2 regions of the Amycolatopsis stemonae genome follow, and region 2 is predicted to be linked to the other one. Evidence: riboswitches for the same ligand, from Rfam matches in the RefSeq annotation. Region 2 holds a riboswitch; the other holds the start of a gene.
What was found. Region 2 has a riboswitch for S-adenosylmethionine ahead of ACYVLJ_RS26185 (aminotransferase class V-fold PLP-dependent enzyme). Riboswitches for the same ligand answer to the same signal wherever they lie in the genome.
Positions count from the first base shown of each region.

Region 1 (6,968 bases), on a different contig from region 2:
GGTGCTGGTCCTGGCGGCCCGGCGTCGTCGCGTGCGGCTGGCGATGGCCGTGCTGGTGGTCGGCGCCCTGCTGGTGTTCGTGCCGGTCCGGGTGCTCGCGCCGGCGTGGCCCCCGCGGAACTGGGCGATGGTCGAGTGCGACGTCGGCCAGGGCGACGCGGTCGTGCTGGCGACCGCCGAGCCCGGGCGGGCGGTCGTCGTCGACACCGGGCCCGAGCCGGGGCCGGTCGACGAATGCCTGCAGCGGCTGGCCGTCGACCGGATCCCGCTGCTGGTGCTGAGCCACCTGCACGCGGACCACATCGGCGGGCTCGCGTCGGTCTTCGACGGCCGGGCGGTGGGCGGTGTCGCCGTCGGCCCCGGGCGGGCGCCGGAGTGGGCGTGGCGCCAGGTGGCGGCGGAGGCGGAGCGGCAAGCAGTGCCGCTGGTGGAGCTGAGCCCGGGGGAGAAGCTGGCGTGGCCCGGGCTTTCGCTCGACGTGCTCGGCCCGCGTTACGTCCCGGCCCGCTCGGCCGGTCAGCAGGACGGCACCACGATCAACAACAGCTCGGTGGTCCTGCGCGCGGAAACCCCGGCGGGCCGGGTGCTCCTGACCGGCGACGTCGAACTGGCGGCGCAGGCGGACCTCTTGGCCGACGTCGGCGACCTGAAGGCGGAGGTGTTGAAGGTGCCCCACCACGGTTCGCGCTACTCGCTGCCGTCGTTCCTCGCGGCGGTGGCCCCCCGGATGGCGTTGGTCAGCGTGGGCGCGGGCAACACGTACGGCCACCCGAGCAAGTCCACAATGGACAGCCTGACGGCGCTGGGCGCCCTGGTCACCCGGACCGACGTGGACGGCGACACGGCGGTGGTCGCGGGCCCGGCGATCGTCCGCCGGGGCGAGCCACGCGGTCCGCCGCGCCGGTGAGCCCGGCGGCCACCGGGAGCGTGGCCGGGCGAGGAGCACCCCGGCCGATGAACCGCCCACCGCGCGAACGGAAGGAGGCCATGGCGCCGGGGCGGGCACGCGGGCTCGCCCCGGCTGCGGACGTCAGTAGCCGAGGGCCTCGTTCACGGCCTTGGCCGACGGGGGCACGGTCGCCTTCGGGCCGATGTGGTTCTCGACCGCGTCGAGGGTCTTGAGGCCGTCGCCGGTGATCAGGAGGACCGTCTCGGCGTCCGGGTCCAGCTTGCCCGTCTCGACCAGCTTCTTCGCCGTGGCAACGGTGACCCCGCCGGCCGTCTCGGTGAAGATGCCCTCGGTGCGGGCCAGCAGACGGATGCCCTCGACGACCTCTTCGTCGGTGACGTCCTCGATCGCGCCGCCGGTGCGGTTGACGATGTCGAGCACGTACGGGCCGTCGGCCGGGTTGCCGATCGCCAGCGAACGGGCGATCGTGTCCGGCTTCACCGGCTGGACCACGTCGTGGCCCTCGCGGAACGCCGTCGACACCGGCGAGCAGCCCGTGGCCTGGGCGCCGAACACCTTGTACGGGCTGGCGTCCACGAGACCGAGCTGGCCCAGCTCGCGGAAACCCTTGTCCACCTTGGTCAGCTGCGAACCGGAGGCGATCGGCACGACGATCTGCGGCGGGATGCGCCAGCCGAGCTGCTCGGCGACCTCGAAGGCCAGCGTCTTCGAGCCTTCCGAGTAGTACGGCCGGACGTTCACGTTCACGAACGCCCACTTCGGGTGCTCGCCGGCCAGCTCGGTGGCGAGGCGGTTGACGTCGTCGTAGTTGCCGTCGACGGCGATCAGGTCGCCGTCGTACACCGCGGTGGTGAGGATCTTGGCGCGCTCGAGGGTCTTCGGGATCAGCACGACCGACCGCCAGCCCGCGCGGGCCGCGGCGGCGGCCGTCGCGTTGGCCAGGTTGCCGGTCGACGGACACGCGAGCACCTCGAACCCGAACTCGCGCGCCGCGGCCAGGGCGACGGCGACGACGCGGTCCTTGAAGGAGTGCGTCGGGTTGCCGGTGTCGTCCTTGACCCACACGCGCTTGAGGCCGAGCTCCTTCGCGAGCCGGTCGGCGCGGATGAGGCGGGTCGCGCCGGGCTCGGTGTTCGGGATCTCTTCGACGTTGGACGGCACCGGGAGGAGCTTCTTGTAGCGCCAGATGTTCTTGGGGCCGGCCTCGATGTCCTCACGGCGGACGCGGCCGAAGTCGTAGGCGACCTCGAGCGGCGAGAAGTCCTCGGCGGAGACGAACTCGGGGGCGAGCGGCTGCCGGTGGCCCTCTTCCTTCGACACCAGTTCGACGGCGGGACCGAGATCCGGGGTCTTCGTGGTGGAGGTCGTTCCGAGGGTGGCGGTCATCGCGAGGTTCCTTTCCTCATCTGCCCCGCCGAAGCGGGCCGGAATTGGCACCGTGGTCGTCAGCTACCCCGCGATCGCGGGATGACGGGCTGTACGCCGGTTGCCGGGGCTTCGTCGGGCCGTTCCCTCTGCCCCTCTGGATGAGCGGTATTCGGTTGTCGGTGCGCGCGAGTCAGCGCGCCGCCTCGAGGACACCGTACGACATGGCGGTCACGCTGTGCCATGGTGGCTGCCCGACATCACCGGAGCGGGGGCACGAAGGAGCAAGTGAGAGGATTCGTCCGTGACCGCGCAAGCCACCGCCCCGGCCCCGCTGCACCTGGTGCTCGGCGAGGAAGAACTGCTGATCGAGCGGGCCGTCCGCGAGACGCTCGGCGCCGCCCGCGCCGTCGACGCGACGGCCGAGCTGACCCGCGTCCGGGTGTCCGAACTCACAGCGCCCGAGCTCGCCGAACTGGTCAGCCCGTCGCTGTTCAGCGAAGGCCGTGTGATCGTCCTGGAGTCGGCGCAGGACATCTCGCAGGAGCTGGCCGACGCCGTCGCGTCGTACCTGAAGGACCCGGCGGACGGTGTCGTGCTGGTCGTCGTGCACACCGGCGGGGGCCGCAGCAAGGCGGGCAAGTCGCTGCCGGCCGCGCTCAAGAAGGCCGGCGCCGAGGTCACCGAGTGCCCGAAGCTGACCAAGCCGGCCGAGCGCGAGCAGTTCGTGCGGCACGAGGTGCGCCGGGCGGGCGGCAAGATCGACCCGGCCGGGGTGGCCGCGCTGATCGACGCCGTGGGCTCCGACCTGCGGGAACTCTCCTCGGCGGCCGGTCAGCTGGTGGCCGACACGGGCGGGACGGTCGACGCCGACGCGGTCCGCCGCTACCACCGCGGCCGCGCCGACGTGACCGGGTTCGCGGTCGCGGAGAAGGCGGTCGGCGGCGACCGCTCGGCGGCGCTGGAGTCGCTGCGCTGGGCGATGCAGCTGGGCGTCCCGCACGTCCTGGTGGCCGACGCGCTGGCCGACGCGGTCCGGACGATCGCCCGCGTGTCCGGCGCGGGCCGGGGCAACCCGAATCAGCTGGCGGGCGAGCTGGGCATGCCGCCGTGGAAGATCCGCAAGGCGCAGGGCCAGTCGCGCGGCTGGAACCCCGACGGCCTGGCGACGGCGATGCGCGTGGTGGCGAGGCTGAACGCCGAGGTCAAGGGGGTGGCGGCGGACCCGGGCTACGCGCTGGAGCGAGCCGTGCTGGAGGTGGCGGCCGCCAAGGGCGATCGGTGACGACGAGCGTGTCCGGGCATGAAAAAGCCCCGGCCGGAGCCGGGGCTTTCCCAGAAATCAAGCGGCTCAGAGCGCGTTGACGCGCTTCGCCAGCGCCGACTTCTTGTTGGCGGCCTGGTTGGCGTGGATGACGCCCTTCGAGACGGCCTTGTCCAGCTTCTGGGCGGCGTCGCGCTGCAGCTCGACGGCCTTGGCCTTGTCGCCGGCCTCGGCGGCTTCGCGGACCTTGCGGATCGCGGTCTTCACCGAGGACCGGATCGCCTGGTTGCGCTGACGCGCCTTCTCGTTCGTCGTGATGCGCTTGATCTGCGACTTGATGTTGGCCATAGGGCAACTCCTGTTTCACTCGGTGAGATTCGCCGCCGCGCTCCTGTGGCCCCGCTCGGAAGCGGGTTTCCTCCATGACGGAATGCCGCACGGGCAACGAGCGACCACTTTAACAGCCGCGCCGCGCGCGTCCGGAACCGGGAGTACGGTGGGGCGGAGTCAGTGCCTAGGGTTCCGTCGCCGGTCCGCGCTCCCCGCACCACACAACCAGGACCGGCGGGTCTGGTCCGAGCGGCACCATCGGCGGGCCCGGACGGCCGGTCGTTCATCTGACGGGGCAAAAGCCTGGAGGACCCGGTTTTCGCGCGCGCGAAAACCCGAAGGGGTCCCGTGAACGCCACTGCTCTGTCCTTCGTCCTCGTCGCGGCCGTCGTGCACGCCGCGTGGAACCTCGCCGCCAAGCGGATCTCCTCCGGCGGCACCCAGTTCGTCTGGCTCTACTACACGGTTTCCGCCGTGCTCCTCCTGCCGGTCACGGCCGTGCTGCTGGTGGTCGAGCCGGAACGTCCACAGTGGAGCTGGCTGGTGGCCGCCGTGGTGACGTCGGTGCTGCACATCGCCTACGGCGTCGTGCTGCAGCGCGGGTACCGCGTCGGCGACCTTTCCGTCGTCTACCCGGTCGCCCGCGGTACCGGGCCGCTGCTCTCGGTGCTCGCCGCCGTCCTGGTGCTCGGCGAGCGGCCGGGATGGCTCGGCCTGGTCGGCGCGTTCCTGGTGATCGCCGGGGTGCTGGTGATCAGCACCGGCCGCAAGGCGGGCGACCCCCAGGCGGTCAAGGCCGGGATCTTCTACGGCCTCCTGACCGGGGCCGTGATCGCCGGCTACACGCTCTGGGACGCGCACTCGGTGACCGGGCTCCGCGTGCCGCCGGTCGTCTACTTCGGGCTCGGCTCGGTGCTGCAGAGCGTGCTGCTGGTGCCCGGGGCGCTGGCCGACCGCGCCGAGGTGACCCGGGTCTGGCGCGAACACCGCCGCGAGGTGCTGCTGGTCGCGGTGCTCTCGCCGGTCGCGTACATCCTCGTGCTGTTCGCGCTCACGATGGCGCCGGTCAGCCTCGTCGCGCCCGCCCGGGAGCTGAGCATCGTGCTCGGCGGCCTCGCCGCCTGGCTGGTGCTGGGCGAGAGCGACGCCGTGCGGCGGCTCACCGGGTCCGTGATCGTGCTGACCGGCATCGCCGCGATTGCGGCCGCCTGAGCCCGTCCGGTAGGCATGGTCGGATGGAAGTCCTGAAGAGCCGGCTGCTGATCCGCCCGCGTGACGTCGAGGCGACGACGGCGTTCTACCGCGACACCCTGGGCCTCGCCGTGGAGCGCGAGTTCCCCGGCGGCACCGTGTTCTTCCTCGGCCACGGCTCCCTGGAGGTCTCGGGCCGGGGCGAGACGGGCGCGTCGCCCGACCTGGTGCTCTGGCTGCAGGTCCGGGACCTCGCCGGGACCATGGCGGACCTCGCGGCGAAGGGCCTGGAACCCGTGCGGGACGCCCAGCGGGAGCCCTGGGGCCTCGACGAGGCCTGGATCGCCGACCCGGACGGCACGCGCATCGTGCTGATCGAGGTGCCGGAGGGCCACCCGATCCGCACGGACACCCGCTAGGCGGGCTTGACCGCGCGCAACTGCGCGGCGAGCGCGGCGAAGCCGGGCGGGTCCCAGGTCCAGGTCTGGAGGTCGGCGAAGCCCGCCTCGGCGGCTTCGTCGGCCAGCACGTGCCTGCTCACCGGCAGCCACTTCTCGTGCGCGGACAGCAGCAGCCGCCCGCCGGGGCGCAGCACCCGGAACAGCTCGGCGAACCCGGCCGCGCGGTCGTCCCAGAGCATCACGTTGTTCACGGTCAGCACGACGTCGACGGAGGCGTCGGGCTCGCCGGTGCGCGCGGCCGAGCCCTCGCGCAGCTCGACGGTCTCGCCGCAGCGCTCGTGGCAGAGCCCGAGCATCTCGGGGGAGGGGTCGACGCCGATCGTGCGCCCGGCCAGCCGGGCCGCGGCCGCCAGGCCGACGCCCGGCCCGGGCCCGACGACGAGCGCGGTCTCGTCCGGTTCGATCTTCGCGAGGTCGACGACGCGGTGTTCGGTGGCGGCGTTGCCCCGCGCCATCACCCAGCCGCCGAGGCGGCCGAGCGGTCCGGAGGGGTGACCGAACGCACGGTCGAGAACGCGGGCGAAGCCGCTGGTCTCCGGCTGGGGAGGGGGTGCCGGCTGGGGCGAAGTGCTCATCCTTCGAGGGCACCACGGATCTCCGAACCCCGCATCGGGGATGACCCCCACCCGCACCCGGAGGGCCATGGGAACATAGAGGTGGCCATCCCCGACTTTCCGAGGACTCATTCGAGTGACGACGTTCGCCGACACCACCTTCACGCCGCCGGAGCTGATCCGGAACTTCTGCATCATCGCGCACATCGACCACGGCAAGTCCACCCTGGCCGACCGCATGCTGCAGCTCACCGGCGTCGTGGAAGAGCGGGCGATGCGCGCCCAGTACCTCGACCGGATGGACATCGAGCGCGAGCGCGGGATCACGATCAAGGCGCAGAACGTCCGGCTGCCGTGGCAGGTCGACGGCCAGGACCACGTCCTGCACATGATCGACACCCCCGGCCACGTGGACTTCACCTACGAGGTCTCCCGGGCCCTGGAGGCGTGCGAAGGCGCGATCCTGCTGGTCGACGCCGCGCAGGGGATCGAGGCCCAGACGCTGGCCAACCTGTACCTGGCGCTGGAGAACAACCTCCAGATCATCCCGGTGCTGAACAAGATCGACCTGCCCTCGGCCGACCCCGACAAGTACGCGGGTGAGCTCGCCCACATCATCGGCTGCGCGCCGGAGGACGTCCTGCGGGTCTCGGCCAAGACCGGCATGGGCGTCGCCGAGCTGCTCGACGAGGTCGTGAAGCAGGTCCCGGCGCCGCAGGGCGACGCCGACGCGCCGGCCCGCGCGATGATCTTCGACTCCGTGTACGACACCTACCGCGGCGTCGTCACCTACATCCGGGTCGTCGACGGCAAGATCACGCCGCGCGAGAAGATCAAGATGATGTCCACCGGCGCCACGCACGAGCTGCTGGAAGTCGGCATCATCTCGCCGG
Region 1 is NZ_BAAGUJ010000019.1:131,777-138,744, reverse strand. It holds gene ACYVLJ_RS42310 (ComEC/Rec2 family competence protein) at 1-907, shown strand, start outside; gene thrC (threonine synthase) at 1,031-2,296, opposite strand; SAM riboswitch class I at 2,310-2,443, opposite strand; gene holA (DNA polymerase III subunit delta) at 2,580-3,560, shown strand; gene rpsT (30S ribosomal protein S20) at 3,627-3,887, opposite strand; gene ACYVLJ_RS42290 (DMT family transporter) at 4,218-5,081, shown strand; gene ACYVLJ_RS42285 (VOC family protein) at 5,105-5,479, shown strand; gene ACYVLJ_RS42280 (class I SAM-dependent methyltransferase) at 5,476-6,096, opposite strand; gene lepA (elongation factor 4) at 6,212-6,968, shown strand, end outside.
Region 1: linked by a shared signal. The riboswitch ahead of thrC (threonine synthase) and the one ahead of ACYVLJ_RS26185 (aminotransferase class V-fold PLP-dependent enzyme) in region 2 are both predicted to bind S-adenosylmethionine.

Region 2 (6,968 bases):
ACGGTCGTCATCGGGAGGGCGACGAGCAGGGAGGCCGCGGGCGCGACGAAGACGTCGGTGACCGTGAACTCGGCCATCCGGCTGTCGATGCCCGCGATGCGGTCTTCGGCCGTGGCGATCAGGACGTCGCGGGTGACGCGGTCCTCCGCCGACAGCCCGGCGGTGTCCAGTGCGCGGGCCCGCTCGGCGAACTCCGCGAGCCGCGCGCGGTGGGCGGCCTCGGCTTCGGCGGACAAGTCGGGCAGGCCGGGTTCCGCCGGCCGGATGCCCAGCAGGGCAGGCGTCAGCGGATCGGCGGCGAACAGCGCTTCGACGAACTCGTCGGCGAGTTCGGTGACCGCGGTCATGGGCAGGACCCCCAGCTTCGATGGTGTGCTCCCGGCCGACCCTAACGGAGATCACCGACAAGAACGGTGAAGCCGCGGACGGCCTCGGCACGGGCGTTCGGCGAGGCGGTAGCGTTCAGCAGGTGGCCGTGACCGATCCCGTGGATACCCGACTGCTCGCCGCGCTCGCCGACCTCGGCAAGGCCGCGGTACACGAGCTGGCGGCCAAGGTCGGCATGGACCCGCGCGAGGTCGCCTACCGCCTGGTCGCGCTCTCCGGCAGCGGGCTGCCGCTGCTCGTGGGCGTCGAGAGCGACCCGAACGGCCTGCGCGCGGCCATCGCCGGCGCCCCGCCGTCGTGGGCGAACCGGCCGCAGTTCCCGCCCCCGCCGTCGCAGCCGGTCCCCCAGCAGTCCGCCCCGCCGATGCCGATGCCCGCGCCGCCCGTCCAGGGGACGCCGTCGGGCCCGCACAACGTGCCGTCGGGCCCCTACAACGTCCAGGGTGCGCCGTCCGGGCCGTACAACGTCCAGGGCACACCGTCCGGGCGGTACCCGGGCCCGCCGCCCCGGCCCCCGCAGCAGCGCCCGCCGCAGCCGCCGTTCCCGGCGCCGCCGCTCGACCCGGCCGTGAGCACGTGGGGCCTGCCGCAGACGGCGTCCTGGGCCCGCGGCGACGAGCAGGCCAAGCCGGCGGCCGCCGCCACGGGCAAGCGCGGCCGGCTCGGCGAAGTCCTGGAGACCCAGGGCCTGGAGGGCGAGCAGCTGTCGGTGCAGCTGCTCGAGGTCCAGGACCCGGCGGACTACCTGTTCAGTGCGGCGGGCTACCGCCTGGAGGACGGCGAACGCGCGGTCGTCGTGCACACGGAGATCACCAACCGCGGGCAGCTCCCGTTCGTCTCGCTGCCGGACAACTACCTCGAGCTGCTCGCCGCCGACGGCGCCGCGATCGGCAAGGCCCCGGTGTCCCTGACGTCCCGGCCCCCGCACAAGATCGGCGTCAACCCGGGCGAGACCCTGGGCGGCCACACGGTGTACGTCCTCCCGGAAGCGACGCGGGTGGTGTCGGTCCGCTGGAGCCCGCGGCCGGAGCCGGACGAGCGCACGCTGACCTGGTCGATCGAGGACTAATAGCTTTCTTCGCGCAGGATCTCCAGAGCCTTCGCCAGGTCGTCCGGGTACTCCGACTCGAACTCGACCCACCGGCCGTCCGCCGGGTGGGCGAACGCCAGCGTCTTGGCGTGCAGCCACTGGCGGCTCAGGCCGAGGTGGCGCGCGAGAACCGGGTCCGCGCCGTAGGTCAGGTCGCCGACGCACGGGTGCCGCAGCGCCGAGAAGTGGACGCGGATCTGGTGCGTGCGCCCGGTTTCGAGCTTGATGTGCGCGAGCGACGCCGCGCGGAACGCCTCGACGACCTCGTAGTGCGTCACACTCGGGCGGCCGCCCTGGACGACCGCGAACTTGTAGTCGTGGCGCGGGTGGCGGTCGATCGGGGCGTCGATCGTGCCGCGCGTCGGGTCCGGGTGTCCCTGGACGATCGCGTGGTAGCCCTTGTCGACCGTTCGTTCCTTGAAGGCGCGCTTCAGCACGGTGTAGGCGTGCTCGCTCTTGGCCACCACCATCACGCCGGTGGTGCCCGCGTCGAGCCGGTGCACGACGCCCTGGCGCTCGGCCGCGCCCGACGTCGCGATCCGCAGGCCGGCCGCGGCGAGGCCGCCGACGACCGTCGGGCCGGTCCAGCCCGGGCTCGGGTGCACGGCGACGCCGACCGGCTTCGAGAGCACGACGATGTCGTCGTCGTCGTGCAGGATCTGCATGCCTGCGACGGGCTCGGCGACGACCTCGACGGGGTTCGCGGGCTCCGGCAGCGTGATCTCCAGGAGGCCGCCGCCGGAGAGCCGGTCGGACTTGCCCGCCGGACGGCCGTCGAGCAGCACGTCGCCGGCCTCGGCCAGCTCCGCGACGACCGTGCGCGACAGGCCGAGCAGCTTCGCGAGGCCGGCGTCGACGCGCATCCCGTCGAGCCCGTCGGGCACCGGGAGCATCCGCGCGCTCACGCCTGTTCCTCCTGCTGCTGCTTCTTCTTGTCCTTGGTCGACGTACCGTCGTAGTCCTTGCCCAGCAGGGAAAGCAGCACGATCAGGGCGCCGCCGACGCAGATCGCCGAGTCGGCGATGTTGAAGATCGCGAAGCCCTTGCCGTTCGGCGCGAACGCCGAGATGAAGTCGACGACGTGGCCCTGCAGCCCGCCCGGCGCGCGGAAGATGCGGTCGGTCAGGTTGCCGGTGGCCCCGGCGAGCACGAGGCCGAGGCCGATGGCCCAGCCGATCGAGCGCAGCCGCCGCGACAGCCAGACGATCGCGATGACGACGGCCAGCGCGACCAGCGCGAGCACCCACGTCATACCGGTGGCCATCGAGAAGGCCGCACCCGGGTTGCGGATCACCTGCAGGTAGATCAGCCCGCCGAGGATGCGGACCGGCTCCTTGCCCTCCAGGTTCGCGGTGACGAGGTTCTTCGTCACCAGGTCGATCACCCAGAACACGACCGCGACGGCGAACACCCAGCCGACCCGGCGCTTCGGCAGGGGCTTGGCCGGGGCTTCCGGCGTCTCCGGCCCGGCTTCGGGCGGCGCCTCGGCGGCGTCGGGTTCGGTGTCGGGTTCGGAGTGGCTGGGCTCGGTGCTCACGGCTCCATTGTCCACGGCCCTGGTCAGGGCGCCCCGGCAGTGTCGCGGGGACGCAGCAGGAGGGCGGCGAACGCGACGGCGAAGAGCACCCCCGCGGCGGCGAGCGCACCGGCGACCGGAGGCAGGAAAACGACGGTGAGCAGGGCGAACACCACGGCGACGGCCAGCAGGAGCAAGCTGCGCTCGAACCCGGCCAGCAGGACGAGCCCGAGCGTGGCGATCAGGGGCCCGCGCACGTCGCCGTCGAGCCGGAACTGCAGCGCGCCGACCAGGTCGAGCACGGGGACGGCGGCCAGGGCCCCGAGCGTCCCGAGCACGAACCGGCCGGTCCGCGGGGACGTGCCGAGGCGGCGCAAGCTCAGCCAGTACCACCCCGCCGCGACGAGCACGACGGACGCGAGCCCGGCGAGCCAGCCGAGGGCGGCCGGGTGCACGGCCGTGGCAGTGGTGGCCGCGGACAGCCCGGTCCCGCCGACGCCGCCGGTGCCGTACAGCTGGTTGTCCGGGGTCATCGGGACCGCGTACAAGGAGACGAACGAGCCGGTCACCGGGGTGTCCGGCACCAGCTCGACGACCACCATGACCAGCAGCGCGAAACCCAGTGCGGCCACCGGGAACCAGGACCGTCGGACATCCCCCATCGGGTCAGGGTATCGCCCGGGGCCGGAGCACGGCGGCGAAAGCGGCGGCGATCAGCACCGCCGCCGACAGCAGCGCACCCGCCGGCCCCGCCGGCAGCACCACCGCGAGCACCGCGAACGCGACCGCGGTGAGCAGGACGAGCAGGCTGCGCTCGTACGCGGCGAGCACCAGCAGACCGAGCGTGGCCAGCAGCGGTCCGCGCAGCCCGTCGGCGAGCCGGAACTGCCACGACCCGACCAGGTCGAGCAGCGGGACGGCGAGCAGCGCGCCGGCCGTGCCGAGGACGAACCACCCGGTGCGGACGGGCCGCAGGACGACCGCGTACCAGACGGCCGTGCCGAGCACCGCCACGCCGAGCGCGACCTGCCACGCCGGCCCGGCCGGCAGCCCCGGCCCGGGGGTGAACAGCGGATCCTGGGTGAGGAACTGCAGGGCGCCGTACCCGGCCGGCTGCGGGCGGAGCAAGACGTCGGGGGACTGCCACTCGGCCGGGCTGCGGCGGGCCCGCAGCTGTGCCGCCACCATGCCGAGCTGGGCGAACCCCAGCAATGCCACCGGAAACCAGTACCGCCCTCGCCCCATCGGCCCAGGTTAGCCCCTCAGCAGAAGGGCGGCAGCTCCCGCGGGTCGCCGACCGGGGCCCAGCGGCCGTCCACCTTCGCGTACTCCCAGCGGGCGCCGCGCGCGACGATCTGGCGCAGGGCCAGCACAACGCGGTCGACGTGCTCCTCGGTGCTGCCCAGCCCGAGGCTGACGCGGACCGCCTGCTGCCCCTCCCCGCCGGTGACGCCGATGAGGCGCTTCGCCGCGATGTGGGCGCAGAACGCGCCGTCGCGCACGCCGATGCCGTACTCGGCCGACAGCACGGCCGCCAGCCAGCCCGGGTCGAAGCCGTCGACGACGAAGCTGACCGTGCCGACGCGGTCGACCGGCGCGTCGAACAGGCGCAGCTCGGCGCAGCCCGGGATACCCTCGAGTCCCTTGCGCAGCCGGGAAAGCAGGGCCTGTTCGTGCGCCACGACGACGTCCCAGTTCTCGCTGAGGGTTTCGCACGCGACGCCGAGCGCGTACACGCCGACGGTGTTCGGCGAGCCCGCTTCGTGGCGCTCCGGACCGGTGTTCCAGACCACCGCGTCTTCGGTGACGAGCTTCGTCGCGCCGCCGCCGGCGAGGTACGGCCGGGCGGCGCGCAGCCAGTCGGCGCGGCCGATCAGCGCGCCCGCGCCGAAGGGCGCGTACAGCTTGTGGCCGGAGATGGCGACGTAGTCGACGTCCAGGTCCCTGACGGAGATCCGCCGGTGCGGGGCGAGCTGCGCGGCGTCGAGCGCGACGCGGGCGCCGTGCTTCCTCGCCACGGCGGCGATTTCGGCGACCGGGAGCAGCTCACCGGTCACATTGGACGCTCCGGTGACGACGACCAGCCGCGGCCCCTGCGGCGCGTCCGCGAGCGCTTCGTCCACAGCGGACACCGCGGCGAGACGCGTGCGCGGGGTCGGGATCCGCCGGACGTTCGGGCCCTGCCACGGCAGCAGCGCGGCGTGGTGCTCGGTGTCGAACACGATCACCGTGGTGTGGCGGGGAAGGCTGCGCGCGAGCAGGTTGAACGAGTCGGTGGTGTTGCGGGTGAACACGACCGTGTCCGTCCGGCGGGCGTCGACGAAGCGGCGCAGGACGTCGCGAGTGCGTTCGTAGAGCTTGGTGGAGACCTGCGACGCGAAGCCGGCGCCGCGGTGGACGCTGGCGTACCAGGGCAGGAACTCGTCGACCTTGGCGCGGACGGCGTCGAGGCACGGGGCGCTCGCGGCGTGGTCGAGGTTGGCGTAGCCGATGGTGTCCCCGGTGACGAGCGGGACCCGCAGCGCGGCGCCGGCGACGGCCGGGATGCCTTGCGCGGCAGGGGTGATCGCGGTGGTGCGGTCGAGGGCGAGAGTCATCGGGGTGCCTCCTCGGCGGTCCGGGGGACCCCGGCGAGGGGCCCGCGCTTGCCCGTCGCACGACGCGACCGGCCCGGTCTTCACCCGGGGCACCCCACCGCGGTAGGAGGGTTGCCGGCCAGCAAGCCGGGGCTTCGCGCTGGCACTCATGACCTGGCACAGAAGGTAACCGAGAACGCGCCCGGCGGCCAACCCCCGGCTCACATTCTGAGACGCCGCTCACAGCCGACGCCGGACGTTTCCCGCGTCGTTCGCGCTGGTCAGAGCTTCGCGCGGAAGTGCCCCGGCAGCTGCGTGACCGCATGGTCGGAGAGGTGCGTCGCGGTGCCCGCGTACTGCTCGGCACCCGCGGTGAACAGCCAGCCGCCGATGGTCTTGCCGTCGACGGGCTCGCCGTGGGCCGCCGCCGAGGCGTCCGGCAGGGTCCAGAGCGTGAAGTGCACGTGGGCACCGGTGCTGCTGCCGCCGCAGGGCAGCGCGTTGCCGGTCGACCCGAGCACGGCACCGGCCTCGACGTGCTCGCCGTCGCTGACCTTGATGCCTTCCATGTGGTAGTACCCGGTCCGCCAGCCGCCGGCGTGGTCGATGGTCACCCAGTCGCCACCCGCGCAGTGCTGCAGGCGGACGGTGCCGGCGAGCGGCGCGCGGACGGTCCGGTCGGCCGGGCTGAAGTCGATGGCGTTCTCGACGCCGGTGCTGCCGTCGTCGGAGTGGATACCGGCGGAGTAGACCTGCTGACCGGCCTTGAACGGCAGGGCGAGCGCGGGGAACGGCGCGACTTCGGCGGTCGCGGCCGGCGCCGAGACGAGCCCGAGGGCGGTCGTGACGGCGGCGACCAGGAGCGCCCCGCGAACGTGCAGTTTCGTCACCCTGCGTACTCCTTTGGCCTAACGCTCACCCATTCGAACTAACCCGATCGAGCGCACAGTAGGCCAAAGGTTGGATCACTGGGAAGATCACGTGAGATTTTCGTGAGGCGCCCCTCACCCTTGCGGGAAAAGATCACCAGGTCGGCACTGAGACCGGACAAGGACCGGACAAGCGCTGTTCACGGCCTTGCCCTGCCGAAAACGGCATCACGCGTGACGGGGCGGGCATCACGCGTGACGGGGCGGGCATCACGCGTGATTGGAGGGGCATCACGCGTGAGTGGGGGGCGACACGAAGTCGTCCGACCGGTCACGTCGCGGGGGCGACCACGAACGGGCTAACGGCCCGACTCGCCCTTCCAGCGGGCCAGGCGGCCGGCGCGGTCCACCGCGCGGATCCGGCGCTCGGCGGCGTCGCGGACGCCGCTCGTCGTGACCACCAGCAGCTGGTCGTTCTCCTGCAGCCGGCTGGTCTTCTGCGGGGTGAAGCCGGCGCCTTCGCGCACGAC
Region 2 is NZ_BAAGUJ010000007.1:197,030-203,997, forward strand. It holds gene ACYVLJ_RS26155 (DUF885 domain-containing protein) at 1-347, opposite strand, end outside; gene ACYVLJ_RS26160 (AsnC family protein) at 470-1,456, shown strand; gene ACYVLJ_RS26165 (RluA family pseudouridine synthase) at 1,453-2,382, opposite strand; gene lspA (signal peptidase II) at 2,379-3,014, opposite strand; gene ACYVLJ_RS26175 (hypothetical protein) at 3,038-3,655, opposite strand; gene ACYVLJ_RS26180 (hypothetical protein) at 3,660-4,238, opposite strand; gene ACYVLJ_RS26185 (aminotransferase class V-fold PLP-dependent enzyme) at 4,256-5,590, opposite strand; SAM riboswitch class IV at 5,630-5,744, opposite strand; gene ACYVLJ_RS26190 (M23 family metallopeptidase) at 5,851-6,459, opposite strand; gene ACYVLJ_RS26195 (potassium/proton antiporter) at 6,798-6,968, opposite strand, start outside.